4 regions of the Klebsiella sp. PK01 genome follow, and region 3 is predicted to be linked to each of the others. Evidence: predicted binding sites of a transcription regulator. Region 3 holds the regulator's gene; each other region holds the start of a gene.
What was found. Region 3 encodes CRP, which controls carbon source genes, mostly activating them, when cyclic AMP is high. Its sites were predicted from a motif close to ATGTGANNNNNNTCACAT; they were not measured.
Positions count from the first base shown of each region.

Region 1 (4,308 bases), 360 kb from region 3:
CGAGGACGTTGGTGACGCCGACGTAGGCTTTTTTCAGGTTAACCTCGTCGCTCCAGTGGTCAAACATGACGTTGAGATCCCAGATAGCCCCCTGCGCGCTTTTGAACGCTTTGCTGATCTGGAATTCGCCGCCGTTGCTTTCGTTGCCGAGACGGCCGATCGCCGAGGCGCCGTTATAGGAGCCGTCGACGCCGACATATTTCTGGTCGCCGGTCTGGAAGTGGGCGCCATAGCGGGCGTAACCGCTAAATTTCAGGCCGAAAGGGATCGCCAGATCCGGCGAAGCCGCGGTGGTTTGCGGGTTGGTCATCACGTCGACTTTTTTATTGGCCGCGGCGTCGATTTTGGCCTGGCGGTCGGCCAGCGCTTTATCGACGGCTTTCGCGACGATGGCGTCGATCTGCTCCTGGGTAAACTCCTGCGCCAGTACGGAAATTGGGCACAGCGCGGCGATAACCGCCATGGCTAATGGCAGCTTTTTAACTGTATTCATGGTTATCTCACTTTAATAATTAATATATGCAGACAATAACCGCCCCATTCTGGTTAAAATAAAAATAACCAAAATAAGCTGATTTGTTTTTTTCAGGGTACAGCTACGCCGGAGAATAAATATCTTATTCTCAGTGGCGAAATTTAACGACTAATACAGATGGATTAATTTATTAGAAAATAGATCATAATATTTCCTGAGGTTATTGAGTTTATTATCAGGTCAGTGGGTGAAAGTCCCTTTTCCGCATAAATTCATATTTTCAGGTAAGACAATAATTACTGGCTAACGGCTCCGGCGACAGCTGCAACGCTTTTCGCCTTTTCCACTTCATTCTTTATTAATGAACGCTCATAGGCACGCAGGAATGGCAGATAAATCACCGCCGACATCACCATGCAGATAACGCACATCACCACCGGGCTTAAGGTCCAGTTGGCCGCCCACGAGGCGCCAATCGGCGCGGGCGTCGTCCACGGCGTCAGCGACACCACCTGGCTCAGCCAGCCAAGACGGGTTGCGCCGTAAGCCAGCACCGCGTTAACCATCGGCACGCAGACGAAGGGGATAAACATCATTGGGTTCATGATGATCGGCGCGCCGAACAGAATCGGTTCGTTGATATTAAAGAAGCTCGGCACGATGCCCATTTTGCCGATAGTCCGCAGATGCGTGACCCGGCTACGCAGCAGCAGGAAGGCCAGCGGCAGGGTCGAACCGACGCCGCCAATCAGCAAATAGTGATCCCAGAAGCCCTGCAGGTAAACGTGCGGCAGCGCCGCGCCGGCCGCCAGCGCCGCCTGGTTTGCCGACAGATTGGCCATCCAGAACGGGTTCATAATGCCGGTGACGATAAGCGAGCCGTGAATACCGGCGAACCAGAAAATCTGGCACATCAGCACCGACAGCAGAATCGCCGGCAGCGAATCGGAGGCGGAGACCAGCGGTTCCAGCAGATGCATAATCGCCTGCGGCAGGATCATGCCGGTTTGCGCTTCAATGAACAGGTTGAGCGGATGCAGAGTACCGATGACCACCAGTACCGGAATGAGGATCTCAAATGAACGGGCGACGCCGGTCGGCACCTCTTTCGGCAGGCGAATGGTCACGTTGTTTTGCTTAAGCCAGGCGTAAACGCGGGTGGAGTAGATGGCGGTGATCAGCGCGGTGAAAATGCCCTGGCCGGATAAATACTGAGTAGAAATTTTGCCATCGGCATAGGGCGCGGCGACCAGCAGGAAGGCCATAAACGCCAGCAGGCCTGACATGACCGGATCGAGCTGGAACTGGCGTCCGAGGCTGGCGCCGATGCCGACCGAGATAAAGAAGGTCATGACGCCCATGCTGAGATTAAACGGCAACATCAGCTGTTCACGGTACTGCTGGGAAAAATCCAGCCAGCCGCGGGCAAAGCCGTTCGTGGTCTCCGGCGAGAAAGGCGGAAAGATAAATACCAGCATGAAAGAGCCGATGATCATGAACGGCAATGCGGCGGTAAAGCCATCGCGGATGGCGATAACATATTTCTGTTGCCCAAGGCGTCCTGCCAGCGGAGTAATAGACTGCTCGATCACGGCAATCATCGACTGATACAGAGAACTCATTTGAACACCTCTTAGTGCGCCGCGGCGATCAGCGACAGGGCATGATTCAGAACGTTATCTCCCCGCTGCATTCCGTAATCCATCGTATCGATAGGCTGGACGGGAATATTCAGGGGAGCGGCTTTCTCGCTAAGCATTTTCAGCATGTATTTGACCTGCGGGCCAAGCAGCACCACCTGGTATTGCGGAAACTGCATATCAAATTCGGCAACGCCATAGGCGTCAATCTGCACCGGCAGGTCGCGTTCCTTTGCGGCATCCACCATTTTCCTCACCAGCAGGCTGGTGGACATTCCGGCGGAGCAGCACAGCATAATCTTGTACATCGACGGCTTTCCTCATATGTAAAAAGTTATTGCGAGGATGATTTGATATCAGACGGAAACCGGTTTCCATTTATAAAAAACAGAACTGTGAGCGCGGTCAATAACTCATCGTTAGTGGCCTTACTAATTAGATTTTGCTCACAAAATAATGTCTATTTGGCGTGGTTTTTTGCCAAAATGGAAAATCGGTTTCCAAATAAAAAAGGAAACGGCTATACTGCCGCTGGTTATAATTGAAGCGATTCAGGACACAGCGTTACAGGGGCCTAACCGCGCCTGCCAGGGGAAAAAAGATGTCGACAATCAATGACGTATCACGGTTAGCCGGGGTATCGAAAGCCACGGTTTCGCGCGTGCTGAGCGGTTCGCGCGGGGTAAAAGAGGCCAGCCGCCAGGCGGTGCTCCAGGCGGCGGAAACGCTTAACTACCGGCCTAATATGATTGCCCAATCCTTACTGAGCCAGTCGACGGGCTGTATCGGCGTGATTTGCGCGCAGGACAACATCAATCAGACCACCAGCTATCTCTACGCCCTGGAAAAACAGCTCAGCCAGCATCAGAAACATCTACTGCTGCGCTTCGCCAATAACCGCGGCGACGTATTAAGTGCGCTGGATGAACTTACCTGTGGCCTGTGCGATGACGTGCTGATCATCGGCGCGCGCTTTCCGCTGCAGATCGAGCGCCCCGATGTGGTGCTGATTGATTGTCTGGAAAGCGATGGCGAGAACAGTATTCAGTTCGATCACGCCTTCGCCGCGGAAACCGCCTGTCATTATCTGATTAATCAGGGGCGGCGGCAGATTGCGCTGATCCATCCGCAGGGGAGCGGCTTTGCCGACCAGGTGCTGCTGGGCTATAAGCATGCGCTGGAGAAGAACTTCCTGCCGTTTAATCGCAACCTGGTCTTCCTGGACTGCGCCTCGTCGTCGGTGGCGGTGCAGGAGCTGATGAATAACGCCACTACCCTGAACTTTAATGCGCTGTTGGTGAGCGATGAACTGCAGGCGCAGCGGGTAGTGCCGCAGCTGCAGGCGTTTAACCGCGCGGTGCCGGAAAAGGTGATGGTCTTCAGTCTCGCGGGTTCGCTGCAGATGCCGGGTATTCCAACCATCCCGGCGATTGAGTATTCGATGGATGCGATGGCTTCGCGGATCGTCAACTGGCTGATCGGCAAAAGCCCGCAGCCCGGCGGCAGCCTGCTGCGCGGCGACTTAATTATTCCCTAATATCGGGCCAGGTTACGGGTCGCGCATTTAGCGCGTGAGTTTGATTAACTGGCGCCACGCGCGGTTATGCAGCGTGAACAACAGCATCTTATAAAAGGCGGTGGAATGGATACAGACGCCGCTGAGCAGCAACATAATGGCGCCCACCAGTGCCGCTGTTAGATTAACTCCCGGGTAAGAGGCGTCACTCAGTGCGTAAAGCAGGTAGACCACCGTTAATACCAGACTCATCACCGCTAACATAATATGCACTCGCACGGCGCGCATGCTGCCTTTGCCGATCATAAACATCGTGATGCCGTTGATACCAGCGATCAGCAACGAAATCAGCACTACCCACGCAAACACGCTTTCGGCAGGCTGATGGAGTACGCTCAGGATGCAGTAGCCTAACCACAACTGCGGAATAGCAAGACTGATAGTTATTCCGAGCGTGCTAAATGCTGCCGGGATCCCCATGGTATGGATTCCTACAGGCGCCCCCATTTCTGCGGCAAGCTGTGCCTTCAACTGTTGCAACTGCATAGTGCTGGCTTTGCTCATGCTGAGCGCCACGTCGTGACAGTGCTGCAGGCGGAGGGGTAGTACTTTAAACATATGAATATCCGCCTGCATCACTGCGGGTTATTTACCCGGGCAGCGAATTTTATCAATGG
Region 1 is NZ_JBYEZM010000005.1:105,525-109,832, forward strand. Features, by position in the region: gene AC22LX_RS16790 (carbohydrate porin) at 1-493, opposite strand, end outside; gene AC22LX_RS16795 (PTS sugar transporter subunit IIC) at 772-2,097, opposite strand; gene AC22LX_RS16800 (PTS sugar transporter subunit IIB) at 2,109-2,423, opposite strand; gene AC22LX_RS16805 (LacI family DNA-binding transcriptional regulator) at 2,717-3,652, shown strand; gene AC22LX_RS16810 (hypothetical protein) at 3,680-4,249, opposite strand; gene AC22LX_RS16815 (YicS family protein) at 4,277-4,308, opposite strand, start outside.
Region 1: a site for CRP is predicted at 2,550-2,567, ahead of AC22LX_RS16800 (PTS sugar transporter subunit IIB). Genes of this name have one in related genera too.

Region 2 (4,308 bases), on a different contig from region 3:
CGTATTTCGAACTGTCGGCCAGCAGGATCCGCCGCCGGGCGTTGGCAATCAGATCGCGTTTCAGCGCCGCCTTCTCTTCCGTCGGCGCGGTAATGCCCTTTTGCAAATCCCAACCGTTACAGCTGACGAACGCCAGATCCGGCCACACATTCTGCAGCAGGCGTCGCCCATGTTCGCCAATACACGACTGGCTGCTGTCATCGATGCGCCCGCCGATAATCGTCACTTCAATCTGTTTGAATTCAGCCAGAAACAGTGCGATATGCAGATCGCTGGTGATGACCCGCAGCGGCAGATGCGTAATCTGTCGCGCCAGTTCAATCATAGTGGTACCGGCGTCCAGCACAATGGCATCGCCGGCCTTGATAAGCGACGCCGCCGCTTTCGCGATGGCGTACTTCTCCTGCGGACTACGCTGCGCTTTTTCCAGCGTCGTCGGCTGTGTGGGAATAAATCGGTTGAGCGTCACGCCGCCGTGGGTACGGCTAATTACCCCTTCCTGATCGAGTTTAATCAGATCGCGACGAATGGTCGCCGGCGAGGCGTTGGTTACCGCAACCAGTTGGTCGACCGTTACCAGATTATGGCTTTTCAGGAAGTCCATAATCTGCTCTAACCGATTATATCCCTTCATGTTATTCCTGTGCGATTTGCATGGCGAGCTCAATGGAGGTTGCCATGCTCTCAGACTTCGCTTTACCTGTCCAGGCAATATCAAAAGCGGTGCCGTGGTCCGCGGAGGTGCGGATAAACGGCAGCCCGGCGGTGATATTCACCCCATCATAGAACCCGAGCAGCTTGAGCGGAATATGCCCCTGATCGTGATACATCGCCACCACCATATCGTACATGCCTTCATGGCACTGCATAAAAACGGTGTCTGGCGGGCACGGTCCGAAGACATGAACGCCCTGTGCCTTCATCGCCGCGACGGCCGGGGCGACGATACGAATTTCCTCATCGCCAAACAGACCGTTTTCACCGGCATGGGGATTCACCCCAGCGACCGCGATACGCGGCTGCTGGTAACCCACGCGGCGTAAAAAATCATCGGCGACGCGGATAACCGTCTCTACCCGCGACTGGCTTAGGGTATCGAGGAAGCGTCGCAGCGCGATATGGGTGGTGACGTGGATCACCTTAAGCTTATCGGTGTACAGCACCATGGCATAATCTTTAGTCTGGGTCAGGTGGGCCAGCAGTTCGGTGTGTCCCGGGAAATGGTGCCCGGCCAAATGTAGCGCTTCCTTATTTAACGGCGCGGTGGCGATAGCTTTAACTTCGCCCGCCAGCGCCAGCGCGGTGGCGCGCTTGATGCAGCGATACGCCAAATCCCCGGCCTGGGCCTGAACTTCACCGGGCCGCAGGGCCTGAGGGTCGCTTAACGGTTCATCAATCACGTTAATCGTCGCGGGTGAAAACTGCGCTTCTCTCGGGTGCTCAATAATCCGCAACTCCGCGCGCGGGGTAATGTTCAGCGCCAGGATTCGCCGCAGCGTCTGCGCGCAGCCCACCACCACCACCGGCGCGCCGCTCAGTTCGCCTTCGCTCAGCGATTTAATAATAATTTCCGGACCAATGCCCGCCGGGTCGCCCATCGTTACCGCAATCATGTTAGACACTCAGTTTCTCCTCAATAAAATTCACGACATCCCGCAGCGTGGTCTCCGTACCGAATCCCCCTGCTTTGGTCATCACCGGACGCGGCCAGCGACTTCCGAGAAAATGGCCGTACGGCACGCATTGCGCCACCCGGCCGGTTATATGAAACCCCTGCGCGCCGAGCGCCTGAGCGACGGCGATCGCGACATCGCCACCGGACAGATAGAGCGCCCCGGGCGCATGGAACTCAACGGCGAGTTGAGTGACCTGCGCGAGATAAGCGCAGATCCGTTCTCCCAGCGCAGCGCGGCTCAAGCCGCGTTCACGGCACAGCGCCTCAATGCCGTGCCGGACAGCGCTGTCCGCGCAGGTGGTGACCACGCAATGATGATTTGCCGCCAGCGCCGCGGCGATTCGCCGGGCATCGGCCAGGGCGTCGCCGTTAAAGGCGCGGGCGGCATCAATCCCGATCCGCGCGACTCGCGGATGGCCGGCCAAAGCGGCGACCTGAGCCTGCGCTATTTCACTCATGGAGCCGACCACCGCCAGCAACGGCCCGGTCGTGGCCCGGCGCAGGTAGCGCGCCAGCGCCTCGCAGATCCCCGCAGATCCCACCAGCAGCGTTTGCCGCGCGCGGCTGGCTACCGCGGCGATTACCTTATCCAGCTGCGCGTCTTCTTCAGCATCAATAATCAACACACGCGGTTGGTCGCTCTCTTCCGCGAGGGCGGCTGCCAGTTGCTGCGCATCCAGCGAACGGCACGGCAGGCGGCTCTGCATGGCGAGCAATTGCCCAATATCGGCGCTACTGACCGGCGTTTTGGGATCGCTGGCGAATTCGGTTTTATCGAGCGCCACGCCGTGGACATAACATCGTCCGCCGCGGGTTATGCGCCCTGCCGCCGGAAAGGCCGGCGCGACAACCGCGACAGAGCAGCCCCGCGCACGCATCATTGCCTCCAGTTCCGCGCCGGGGTTGCCGCGCAGGGTGGAGTCGATTTTCTTCACCTGCCAGACGGCGGCGAAATTTTCCGCATCACGGAGTATCGCGTTTACTTTCTCTGCTGCCTGCGCCCCGGAAAGCGCCCGACTATCGCTATTGAGAACCAACGCCCGGGTGGTCGGCTGATAACCGGCGTTAAACGCCACCTCAACCGCTAAACCCGCTTCCGCCAGACTGACACCGGCATCATTGGCCCCGGTAAAGTCATCTGCCAGCACCAGAACAGGATTATCGCCGCAGCTCATTCTCTTTCCTTCATCGCTTATCTGAATCGCTAATGATTATATTCAATCATATTTGATTAAATGTGAGCAAGCTCAAGTTATTAAACCTCCGTATAAATTATAACTTTTGCTCATCGAAATGAGTGAACACCAAGTGGATTGATTGAATTTAATCATTACAAAAAAGGAGTAAGACGTGGCGACGATTAACAGCACGATTATCAGCGGCGCGGGCGCCATCTCAGCCCTGAAGCCAGTGCTGGCAGGTAAAAAAAGCATTTTGCTGGTCACCGATGCGAACGTCGGTAAGCTCGAAGCGACCAAACGGATCCAACATCTGCTGGGCGAGAATACCGTTGATGTGAGGATCGTGGATTCCGTCCCGGCAGAGCCCAGCCAACATGATGTGGCGCAGATTGTTGCCCAACTCGCGGGAGCGCAGCCGGAGATGGTCGTCGGTATCGGCGGCGGCAGCGTTCTCGACGTGGCTAAGCTGCTCTCGGTACTACTTCATCCCGCATCCCCTTCGCTGAACGCGCTGATCGACGGCGAGAAACCGCGCCTGCGTCTGGCATCGCTGCTGATACCCGCCACCGCCGGCACCGGCTCGGAAGCGACGCCAAACGCTATCCTGGCTATTCCCGAACGTAATACCAAAGTGGGGATTATCTCCCCGGTGCTGCTGCCGGATTTCGTGGCCCTGTTGCCGGAACTGACCACCAGCATGCCTGCGGCCATTGCCGCCTCCACCGGCATCGATGCGCTGTGTCATCTTCTGGAGTGCTTTACTTCAACCGTCGCGAACCCGGTAAGCGATAACGCCGCCTTAATCGGCCTGTATAAGCTGGTACGGAATATTGAGCGTTCCGTGACCGACCCGCAGGATCTCACGGCGAAACTGGAGATGTTGTGGGCCTCGTACTATGGCGGCGTGGCTATCAATCATGCCGGCACGCATCTGGTGCACGCGCTCTCCTACCCGCTTGGCGGCACCTGGCATCTGCCGCACGGCGTCGCGAACGCCATTCTGCTGGCCCCCTGTATGCAGGTCGTGCGCCCGTACGCGGTGGATAAATTCGCTCAGGTCTGGGATCTGATCCCGGACGCCGATCTGACCTTGAATAACGAAGAGAAATCTCATGCGCTGGTCCGCTGGCTGGCACAGCTGGTGAAACGGCTGGCGCTGCCGGACAACCTCGCCGCGCTGGGCGTACCACCAGAGAGTATTGAAACGCTAAGCGCCGCGGCGCTGGAAGTAAAACGATTAATGAACAATGCCCCATGCAGCGTAAGCCAGGCTCAAGTCCAGGCGATTTACCAGACGCTGTTTCCACAGTCATGTCATCAGGGAGAAGAGAGATAAATGCATCATTCCATTCGCGGCGTGTTAACCGCCATTGTTACCCCCTTTACCGCTAGTGGTGAACTGAACCTGACGGCGCTACGCCAGCAGGTAGAGCGACAGCTGGCCGCCGGTAA
Region 2 is NZ_JBYEZM010000001.1:547,306-551,613, forward strand. Features, by position in the region: gene AC22LX_RS02635 (DeoR/GlpR family DNA-binding transcription regulator) at 1-634, opposite strand, end outside; gene AC22LX_RS02640 (D-threonate 4-phosphate dehydrogenase) at 636-1,622, opposite strand; gene dtnK (D-threonate kinase) at 1,615-2,850, opposite strand; gene AC22LX_RS02650 (iron-containing alcohol dehydrogenase) at 3,026-4,192, shown strand; gene AC22LX_RS02655 (dihydrodipicolinate synthase family protein) at 4,193-4,308, shown strand, end outside.
Region 2: a site for CRP is predicted at 2,911-2,928, ahead of AC22LX_RS02650 (iron-containing alcohol dehydrogenase). Genes of this name have one in related genera too.

Region 3 (4,308 bases):
CGCCAGCGTTCCTGCAGGGGCTGCGCGATCTGTGCGACCAGCATCAGGCGCTGCTGGTATTTGATGAAGTGCAGTGCGGTATGGGCCGTACCGGTTCATTGTTCGCCTATATGCATTACGGCGTGACGCCGGACATCCTGACCAGCGCGAAAGCGCTCGGCGGCGGTTTCCCGATTAGCGCGATGTTAACCACCAATGAAATCGCCAGCGCCTTCCATGCCGGTTCCCATGGCTCCACCTACGGCGGCAATCCGCTGGCCTGTGCGGTGGCGACCGCGGCTTTCAACCTGATTAACACGCCGCAGGTGCTGGCGGGCGTCAATGCCAAACGGGCGCTGTTTGTTGAACACCTGCAGCAGATCGATGCGCAGTTTGATCTGTTCAGCGACATCCGCGGCATGGGACTGTTAATCGGCGCCGCGCTTAAGCCGCAGCATCACGGACGCGCGCGCGATTTCCTCTATGCCGCGGCGGAGGCCGGGGTGATGGTGTTAAACGCCGGGCCGGACGTAATGCGCTTTGTGCCGTCGCTGGTGATTGATGATAGCGATATCGCCGAAGGGATGGCGCGCTTCGCGCAGGCGGTTAAAAACGTACTTAGCGCTTAGTCGTGCGTAGCCAGATGCCGTGATGCGGACGCTGACGCCATGCCACCGACGAAATGGTGTGCATGGTGTTCAGATGGCCGAGGATCCGCTGCAAATGCTGCTCAAGGGTGCTGAGCGGCCCACGCAACACTTCCCCGTCCTGGGATTCCATAATATTCACATCGCCCGCGCTGCCCGGCCCGTCTGAATCCAGACGCTGCTGACAGCGCTGCAGGGCAATTTCACACGATTCCAGATACCGCTGCGCCAGGTCAGGCGTTAGCATCGTATGCTCGCGCGCCAGCGTGGTCATGGCGTTGATATGCTCAACGATAAACTGGCTATGGGTTACCCACAGCTTCATATCTTCCAGATAGTGCGAGTTAAAGCCCGGTTCCTGCATCGCCTGGTTAAGCGAGTTATACAGGGCGTTGTGCGCCTGGTTGACGCGCATACGCTGGTAGGCCAACGCCGGGGCCTGCGGATCGGCGCTAAGGATCAGCCGAATAGCCTCCTGATCGGCCTCCAGGGCATCGTGGGCGTTTTTACGTAGCAGGCCGCTCTGCCATTGCGGCCATAGCCAGACCATCCCGCCAAAGGCGATCAGACAGCCAATGATGGTATCGATAAAGCGGGCGACGATGAACTGCTCGCCGTTAAGCGTTAGCAACTGCAGGGTATATACCGCGGTGACGGTAAAGCCCACCATCGCCCAGCCGTAGTGTTTACGGATGATGAGATAGCTCAGCAGCGTGATGAACAACATACCGCTTAACGTGTAGCTCTCCGGTACGTGGAAATGTAGGGTCAGCCAGGCGATCACCAGGCCCGCCAGGGTGCCTGCCGCCCGGTGGACAATCCGCACGCGGGTGGCGCCGTAACCGTTTTGCGTCACGAACAGCACGGTCATCAGGATCCAGTACGGCTTCGGCAGATGTAGGGCGCTGCCCATCAGGCTGGCGATGCTCAACATTACGCTGATGCGCGCGGCGTTGCGCAGCGCCGGGGATTTCAATGACAGGTAGTTCTTCAGCGCCGGTAGTAGCGGTAGGCGCCGTTCTTTATCCGCCATCAGGTTACGTGCGTACAGCGGGCGCTGGGTGCGCAGCACGCGGGCGATACGACTGAAGTGCCAGGCGCAGAACTGGCCTACCGGGTTATCGGGATGCTGATAAGCGATTTTTTCCAGCGCGCCGATTTGCTTATCCATCTGGAAGCGACGCGGGTAGCGGTGGTAGAGAATATCATCCGCCAGCACCCGCAGACGCGCGGCGACGGTCTGCGCGTTCCAGCGGATAACCGCTTCCGCATGGCTGCGCTCCACCAGTTTTTGTACCTCTTCCGGCTGGTGCAGGCTCACTGAAATATGTTCCTGCAGATCCAGCCCAACCTGGAACGCGCGCAGCAGGCGCTTATGATCGCTACGCTGGTTGGCGGCTAACATATGCATCTGCTGGTAGCATTGGGTAATTAAATCGACCACCTTCTGCTGGCGGGTAAGCAGCGGCGGCAGGGAGGTCGTCGGGTCAGTGTGCTGCGTCAGGAGGCTATATTTGGCCTCGCAATAATTAGCCAGTTCGCGGTAAAGCAGGCTTAACGACTCGCGCAGCGGCTGCTCCCGCCAGAGCCAAAACCAGAACCAGTTAAAGAGTCCGTACCACAAGGTTCCCAGCGCATAGATAAGCAGCGGCTCCCAGATGGGCATATTGCCGGCCAGGCTTAAGGTAAAAATGGCGGCGATAAGCGATGCCGGCAACAGGCGAGCGTGCAGCGAACTGATTTCCGCCGTCACGCCGAGAATCAGCGCCAGCGCGCTGAGGATAAGCGGCAACGGGATGTCCCGCGCCAGAAGCAATTGCACAATCAGGCTGCTGCCGGCAAACAGGCAGCCGCCAACGATCAGGCGTTTGAAAAAGCGTTTATGCGGGGTGTCGAGACCGGCGATATTGCAACAGGCGGGAACTAACGAGAACAGCAACCCTTGCTGCAGATGGCCGAGCAGAAGCCCGATGGCCACAGGTAGACACAGCACCAGCGTTTGCCGCAGTGCGTAGTTGACTTCCGGGTGGTAAATCAGCCTGCGCCACATGGGAGAAACAAAAACGGCGTACTGCGCGGAGCAATACGCCGTTTAGCGACTTAACGGGTACCGTAGACGACGATAGTTTTACCGTGTGCGGAGATCAGATTTTGATCTTCCAGCATCTTCAGAATACGGCCAACCGTCTCACGAGAACAGCCGACGATCTGGCCAATTTCCTGGCGGGTGATTTTGATCTGCATCCCGTCCGGGTGGGTCATGGCATCAGGCTGTTTCGCCAGATTCAGTAAGGTCTGAGCGATACGGCCCGTCACGTCGAGGAAAGCAAGGTTACCGACTTTCTCGGAAGTGACCTGCAGACGACGCGCCATCTGCGAAGAGAGGCGCATCAGGATGTCCGGGTTCACCTGGATTAACTGACGGAATTTTTTGTAAGAGATCTCGGCCACTTCACATGCGGTTTTCGCACGTACCCAGGCACTACGTTCCTGACCTTCTTCAAACAGGCCTAATTCACCGATGAAATCGCCCTGGTTGAGGTAAGAGAGGATCATCTCTTTACCTTCTTCATCCTTGATGAGTACAGCCACGGAGCCTTTTACGATGTAGTAAAGCGTTTCCGCTTTCTCACCCTGGTGAATCAGCGTGCTCTTTGATGGGTACTTATGAATGTGGCAATGAGACAAGAACCATTCAAGGGTAGGGTCTGTTTGCGGTTTGCCAAGCACCATGCGCGGTTATCCTCTGTTATAAGCTATCTCCGGACGCCGACACTACACGGCATCCGGGCATGCAATCGTATTTTTCCCTATGCCTGGGAAGCTGGCTGCTCAATTTATGCAGCCTGTAATGTGAACTCCTCAGCATACATGCGGTACATCAATGTATTACTGTAGCATCCAGACTGTTTTAGCATAGCTTTCACCGCATGTCTCCTGGTGTCTCGCTTCAGCATGACCCAGGTCGCCTTCCGTTGCGAGATTTGTTATGTGCGCGTAATCTGTCAGGAAAATTGCAACAGCGGAGTTAAATTTTATGCAAGCGCGTGTGAAATGGGTGGAAGGTCTAACCTTCATCGGTGAGTCGGCCTCCGGCCACCAGATTTTAATGGATGGCAACTCCGGGGACAAAGCGCCCAGCCCGATGGAAATGGTGCTGATGGCGGCGGGCGGCTGTAGCGCAATTGACGTGGTGTCTATCCTGCAAAAAGGGCGTCAAAACGTCACCAACTGCGAAGTGAAGCTGACCTCTGAACGCCGTGAAGAGGCGCCGCGCCTGTTCACCCATATCAATCTGCACTTTATCGTCACCGGTAAAGAGCTGAAGGATGCGGCGGTGTCCCGTGCGGTGGATTTATCCGCGGAGAAGTACTGCTCGGTGGCGCTGATGCTGGAAAAGGCCGTCAACATCACCCACTCTTACGAAGTGATCGAAGCCTGAGACGAATTGACGTAGCGGGACACTAACCCCGGCAGCACGGCGACCGGGGTTTTATTTTGCCCTTAACTAATGGTTTTGCCTTCCATCAAGCGCTCGACCAGCGGCGCCATAATGAGCTCCATCGCCAGCCCCATCTTACCGCCTGGCACCACCAGGGTGTTCATATGCGAGATAAACGACCCCTGTAGCATCGCCAACAGCCAGGGGTAATCAATCCCCTGCAAATTGCGAAAGTGAATC
Region 3 is NZ_JBYEZM010000005.1:467,738-472,045, forward strand. Features, by position in the region: gene argD (bifunctional acetylornithine/succinyldiaminopimelate transaminase) at 1-608, shown strand, start outside; gene AC22LX_RS18475 (YccS/YhfK family putative transporter) at 598-2,676, opposite strand; gene crp (cAMP-activated global transcriptional regulator CRP) at 2,727-3,359, opposite strand; gene AC22LX_RS18485 (OsmC family protein) at 3,664-4,068, shown strand; gene AC22LX_RS18490 (phosphoribulokinase) at 4,131-4,308, opposite strand, start outside.

Region 4 (4,308 bases), on a different contig from region 3:
TGGCGCCTTGATACACCGGATCGTTTAGGCGAAGCGGGGATCGATAAGATCGGCCTCGGCGCGCTCATTGGCCTTTCCGACAGCTGGCGAGTAGACTGCTTTATGGTCGCCGAGCATCTGCTATGGCTACAGCAGCGCTACTGGCGCAGCCGCTACTCTATCTCCTTTCCGCGTTTACGCCCTTGCGCCGGCGGTATTACGCCAGCTTCGCTGATGGACGAGCGTCAGCTGGTGCAGACCATTTGCGCCTTCCGCCTGCTGGCGCCGGAGGTTGAGCTGTCGCTCTCGACCCGTGAATCACCGTGGTTCCGCGACCGGGTGATCCCGCTGGCGATTAACAACGTCAGCGCGTTCTCCAAAACCCAACCCGGCGGCTACGCCGACGATCATCCGGAACTTGAGCAATTTGCTCCCCACGACGATCGCCGCCCTGAAGAGGTTGCCAGCGCGCTGGCCGCCCGTGGCCTACAGCCGGTATGGAAAGACTGGGATAGCTGGCTGGGACGCGCCTCGCAATCATCATGAAGTATGCTGCAAGCCGCTGATTATTTTGCGTGCCTGCACGAGAGATGGAAAACGGAGGCTCGCCCAACTGCCGCCATTTTTCTATTCTGCCAGGGTCAGCAGCGGACGCTGACCAGGGCGAGTTTTTCTTTCCTCTCTTCGCCCTGCCTCTACCGTCCGCACTGCCGCAAACATATTACTATCGAATATTAATCACGATGCTGAGCGCACTCAGCGTTATAATTTAGCGATAGTTACCTGATTCGCTAAGCAGGCATGCTGGCTTAACCTGCGTCTAAACCCACGGTTTATACCCTAAATAATTCGAGTTGCAGAACAAAACGGCTAGCCGTTTTGAACAGCGCTTGCGCTGGCCCCGTAAAGGCGAGGCCCAAGGATGGGCCGAGTTATTGCCAACGCACATGCAACTTGAAGTATGACGGGTATATTGATTCTGGACGATTAACAACTTATGGCACGCCACAACAGAAAGCTTTCTTTTACTACGCCGATCGTAGTGGGCTTTGCGGGGATTTTGCTCAGCTTTTTACTGATCGCAATCTTTGTTACCGCGACGCAGAAGAAAAATTTTCTCGAAGATTATCATCATATTAACCGCAACTTTACCCATAATCTTGCGGTGAACTACACCGAATCTCTGCTGCGCGAGAATGACTACATTCTGGCGCGTGCAACGAAATACTTCGCCCGCGACGATGCGCTCAATATCGCCGTAAATGTCAATCCGCAAAAGGGTCTGGACGATCTGATGCGTTTGCAGGAACTGATGCCGACGGTCTCCTCCATTTCGCTTGCCGATACTCTCGGCCATTATCTGCGCGCTCCCGAGGTGATGGAAGGCGATGAGAGCCGCTCGTTTGATCCTAAAACGCGTCCCTGGTTTATTCGCCAGGCGGAAGCCAGTACCTTCAGTCTCTATACCACTCCTTACCTTGACTACTTCACTCACCATCCTACCGTCACCGTCTACCGGCCTGTCATTTCACCGCAGGGGCGGCTCAAAGGTAGCCTGGCGTTTCATATGGATCTAACGTCGATGGGCTACGCGTTACGGCAGATTGTCTCACCGGTGCAGGGCGAGTTTTTTGTCGTGCAACGCGACGGCAAAGTGGTGATCCATCCCGATACCGGCGCGCTATTTAAAACCTACATTAGCGCGGAACTCATGGACAAAATGACCAGTGCGGAAGGCCAGCTTTATGATGAGGAGCATAAGGCCTGGTACTACTACTATTCCTTTACCAATCCTGACTGGTTCGTTATTTTCCGCGTTACCGATGCCACCCTTGACGACCTGACGCGCTATGAAACCGATATTGTCGCCTGGGGTTTCGCTCTTGCCGCTATCGTCATTGTTCTGTTCGGGCTTTATCTGCGTCACGCTTCGCGTACCGTACTGATGAACATCATTAACGCCATCAAGACCGGCGACGTCAAACGCGCGCCGCGGCTGGAAGCCATGCTCAGCAAAGCGATCGAGAGCAATAAACAGCGTGAGCTCACCTATGTCCGCCAGGCCACCATCGATGCCCTGACCGGCTGCAAAAACCGCCGTGCCTTCGACAGCGATATCGCCGCACTGATGAACGATCACCAGCCTTTCGCCCTCGCGTTGGTCGATATCGACAACTTCAAATCGATTAATGATACCTGGGGCCATCTCAATGGCGACATCGTGCTGCGCAACGTCGCGCGTGAAGGGTTACAGATCCTGCAACCCCAGGAGATCTCGCTTTACCGCTACGGCGGCGAAGAGTTTGCCGTAATCTTCCCTGCCGAACATATCGACAACGCGCTCACCATTCTGGAGAGCTGGCGCCTTAACGTTGCCAGCCGAACCTGGCGCGAAGAAGGATTAACCGTCACCTTTAGCGCCGGCCTCGGAGAGTGGAATATGGAGCCGCTGGAAAAACTGGTCGTTAGCGTGGATGAAGCGTTGTATAAGGCCAAACAGCAGGGCAAGAACCGAATCGTTCGCGCCTGAGCGTAACCCTCTGATAGCCCGCTTTTGCGGGCTTTTTTATCTCTGCCGCTGCAAAATTGAAACCGGTTTCATTTTTTGTGATGTTTTACACACAATCATGGTGAAGCGGTTGTGCCACGCCGCCGCCCGCGATAAAGATGGTATATCAAGGAACATACATAAGGGCGATGAAACAATGAAGAATATCGTTTTATGCTGTGCCGCAGGAATGTCCACCAGCATGCTGGTGCAACGTATGAAAGACGCCGCGCAGAAGAAAGGCGTCGAAGTGTCTATTAAAGCCGTGCCGGTAGCGGAGTTCAAAGATAACCTGGCCACGGCAGATATTATCCTGCTCGGCCCACAGGTGAAGTATGAACAGGCAAAACTACAGGCGCTAGCCGACCCGGTTGGTAAAAAGGTCGCCGTTATCGATATGATGGATTACGGCATGATGAAAGGCGATGCCGTTCTTGATAAAGCCCTGAAGCTGATGGAGTAAGGCATGGAAGATTTAGAGACGATTATCATGGAGCTGCTGGTCAACGCCGGCTCCGCGCGCAGTTCTGCCCTCACTGCCCTACAGCAGGCGCGTAAAGGGGATTTCGCCGCCGCCGAGCAGGCTATGGCCGACTCCCACGAATTTGTAAAGCATGCGCATAAAATCCAGACCCAGCTTATCGGCATGGATGAAGGCAGCGGCAAGCTGCCGGTGAACCTGATTACCGTGCACTCCCAGGATCATCTGATGAACGCGATGGTGATTCAGGATTTAGCGACCGATATGATCGAACTGTATCGCCGCCTGCCGCCCGCACAATAATCCCAATGAGCTAGCAGGCGCCGCCAGCGGCGCCTGTCTCACTTACAGAAAACCGTACATCGCCGCGAACACCCAGCCGAAGACGCAAGAAACGCTCACGCCAATTAATCCCGGCAGGATAAAGCTATGGTTAATGACAAAGCGGCCAATATGGGTTGTGCCTGAACGGTCAAACTGAATCGCCGCCAGATCGCTTGGGTAAGTCGGCAGGATGTAATAGCCATAGCAGGCTGGCGCGGAAGCTACGATATAGGCCGGGTCAACGCCGATCGCCAGCGCCACCGGGACAATCGCCGCCAGCGCCGCCGCCTGAGAGTTGACGAACTTCGATACCAATAACAGCACGATAGCGTAGGCCCACGGGTACTCCTTCACCATTTCTCCGAGTACACCTTTAATCTCGGTCATGTGCGCGCCGAACATGGTTTCCGCCATCCACGCGATACCATACACCGCGACGATAGCGATCATCCCCGAGCGGAAAACCTCATTTTTAGAAATCGAAGCCGGATTGGTTTTGGTAATAATAATGATAAGCGCCCCGGAGAGCAGCATGAACATCTGGATCACCAGAACCATTGAGAGAGGCTTTCCGTCGAACGCCGGACGCAATTCAGAAAACGCGCCAAGCAGCGCCACCACGGCAATTGAGGCAAGGAAGATCCACATCGCAATCCAGTTGCTGGTCGGCAGCTTTTTATCCAATAGCGTGGCCGTATCGCCATAAACATAATGACGGTTTTCCGGTATCGCAATAAACGCCTGGAAGGTCTCGTCTTTATCAAGATCTTTACCGCGGAACCAGCTGAAGATACCAATCGCCAGGATCCCCAGCAGCGTTGACGGAATGGTTATCGCCAGCAAATCGAGAAACTCAAGGTGCTTACCGTTAAAGGTAAAATTCCCGAGCATCGCCACCAGCGAGACCACCGCCACCGAAACCGGGCTGGCAATGATCCCCATCTGGGCGCCAATTGAGCTCGCCGCCATCGGTCGC
Region 4 is NZ_JBYEZM010000014.1:16,796-21,103, forward strand. Features, by position in the region: gene thiH (2-iminoacetate synthase ThiH) at 1-525, shown strand, start outside; gene AC22LX_RS24460 (sensor domain-containing diguanylate cyclase) at 977-2,509, shown strand; gene AC22LX_RS24465 (PTS sugar transporter subunit IIB) at 2,685-2,990, shown strand; gene AC22LX_RS24470 (PTS lactose/cellobiose transporter subunit IIA) at 2,994-3,311, shown strand; gene dcuB (anaerobic C4-dicarboxylate transporter DcuB) at 3,354-4,308, opposite strand, start outside.
Region 4: a site for CRP is predicted at 2,585-2,602, ahead of AC22LX_RS24465 (PTS sugar transporter subunit IIB). Genes of this name have one in related genera too.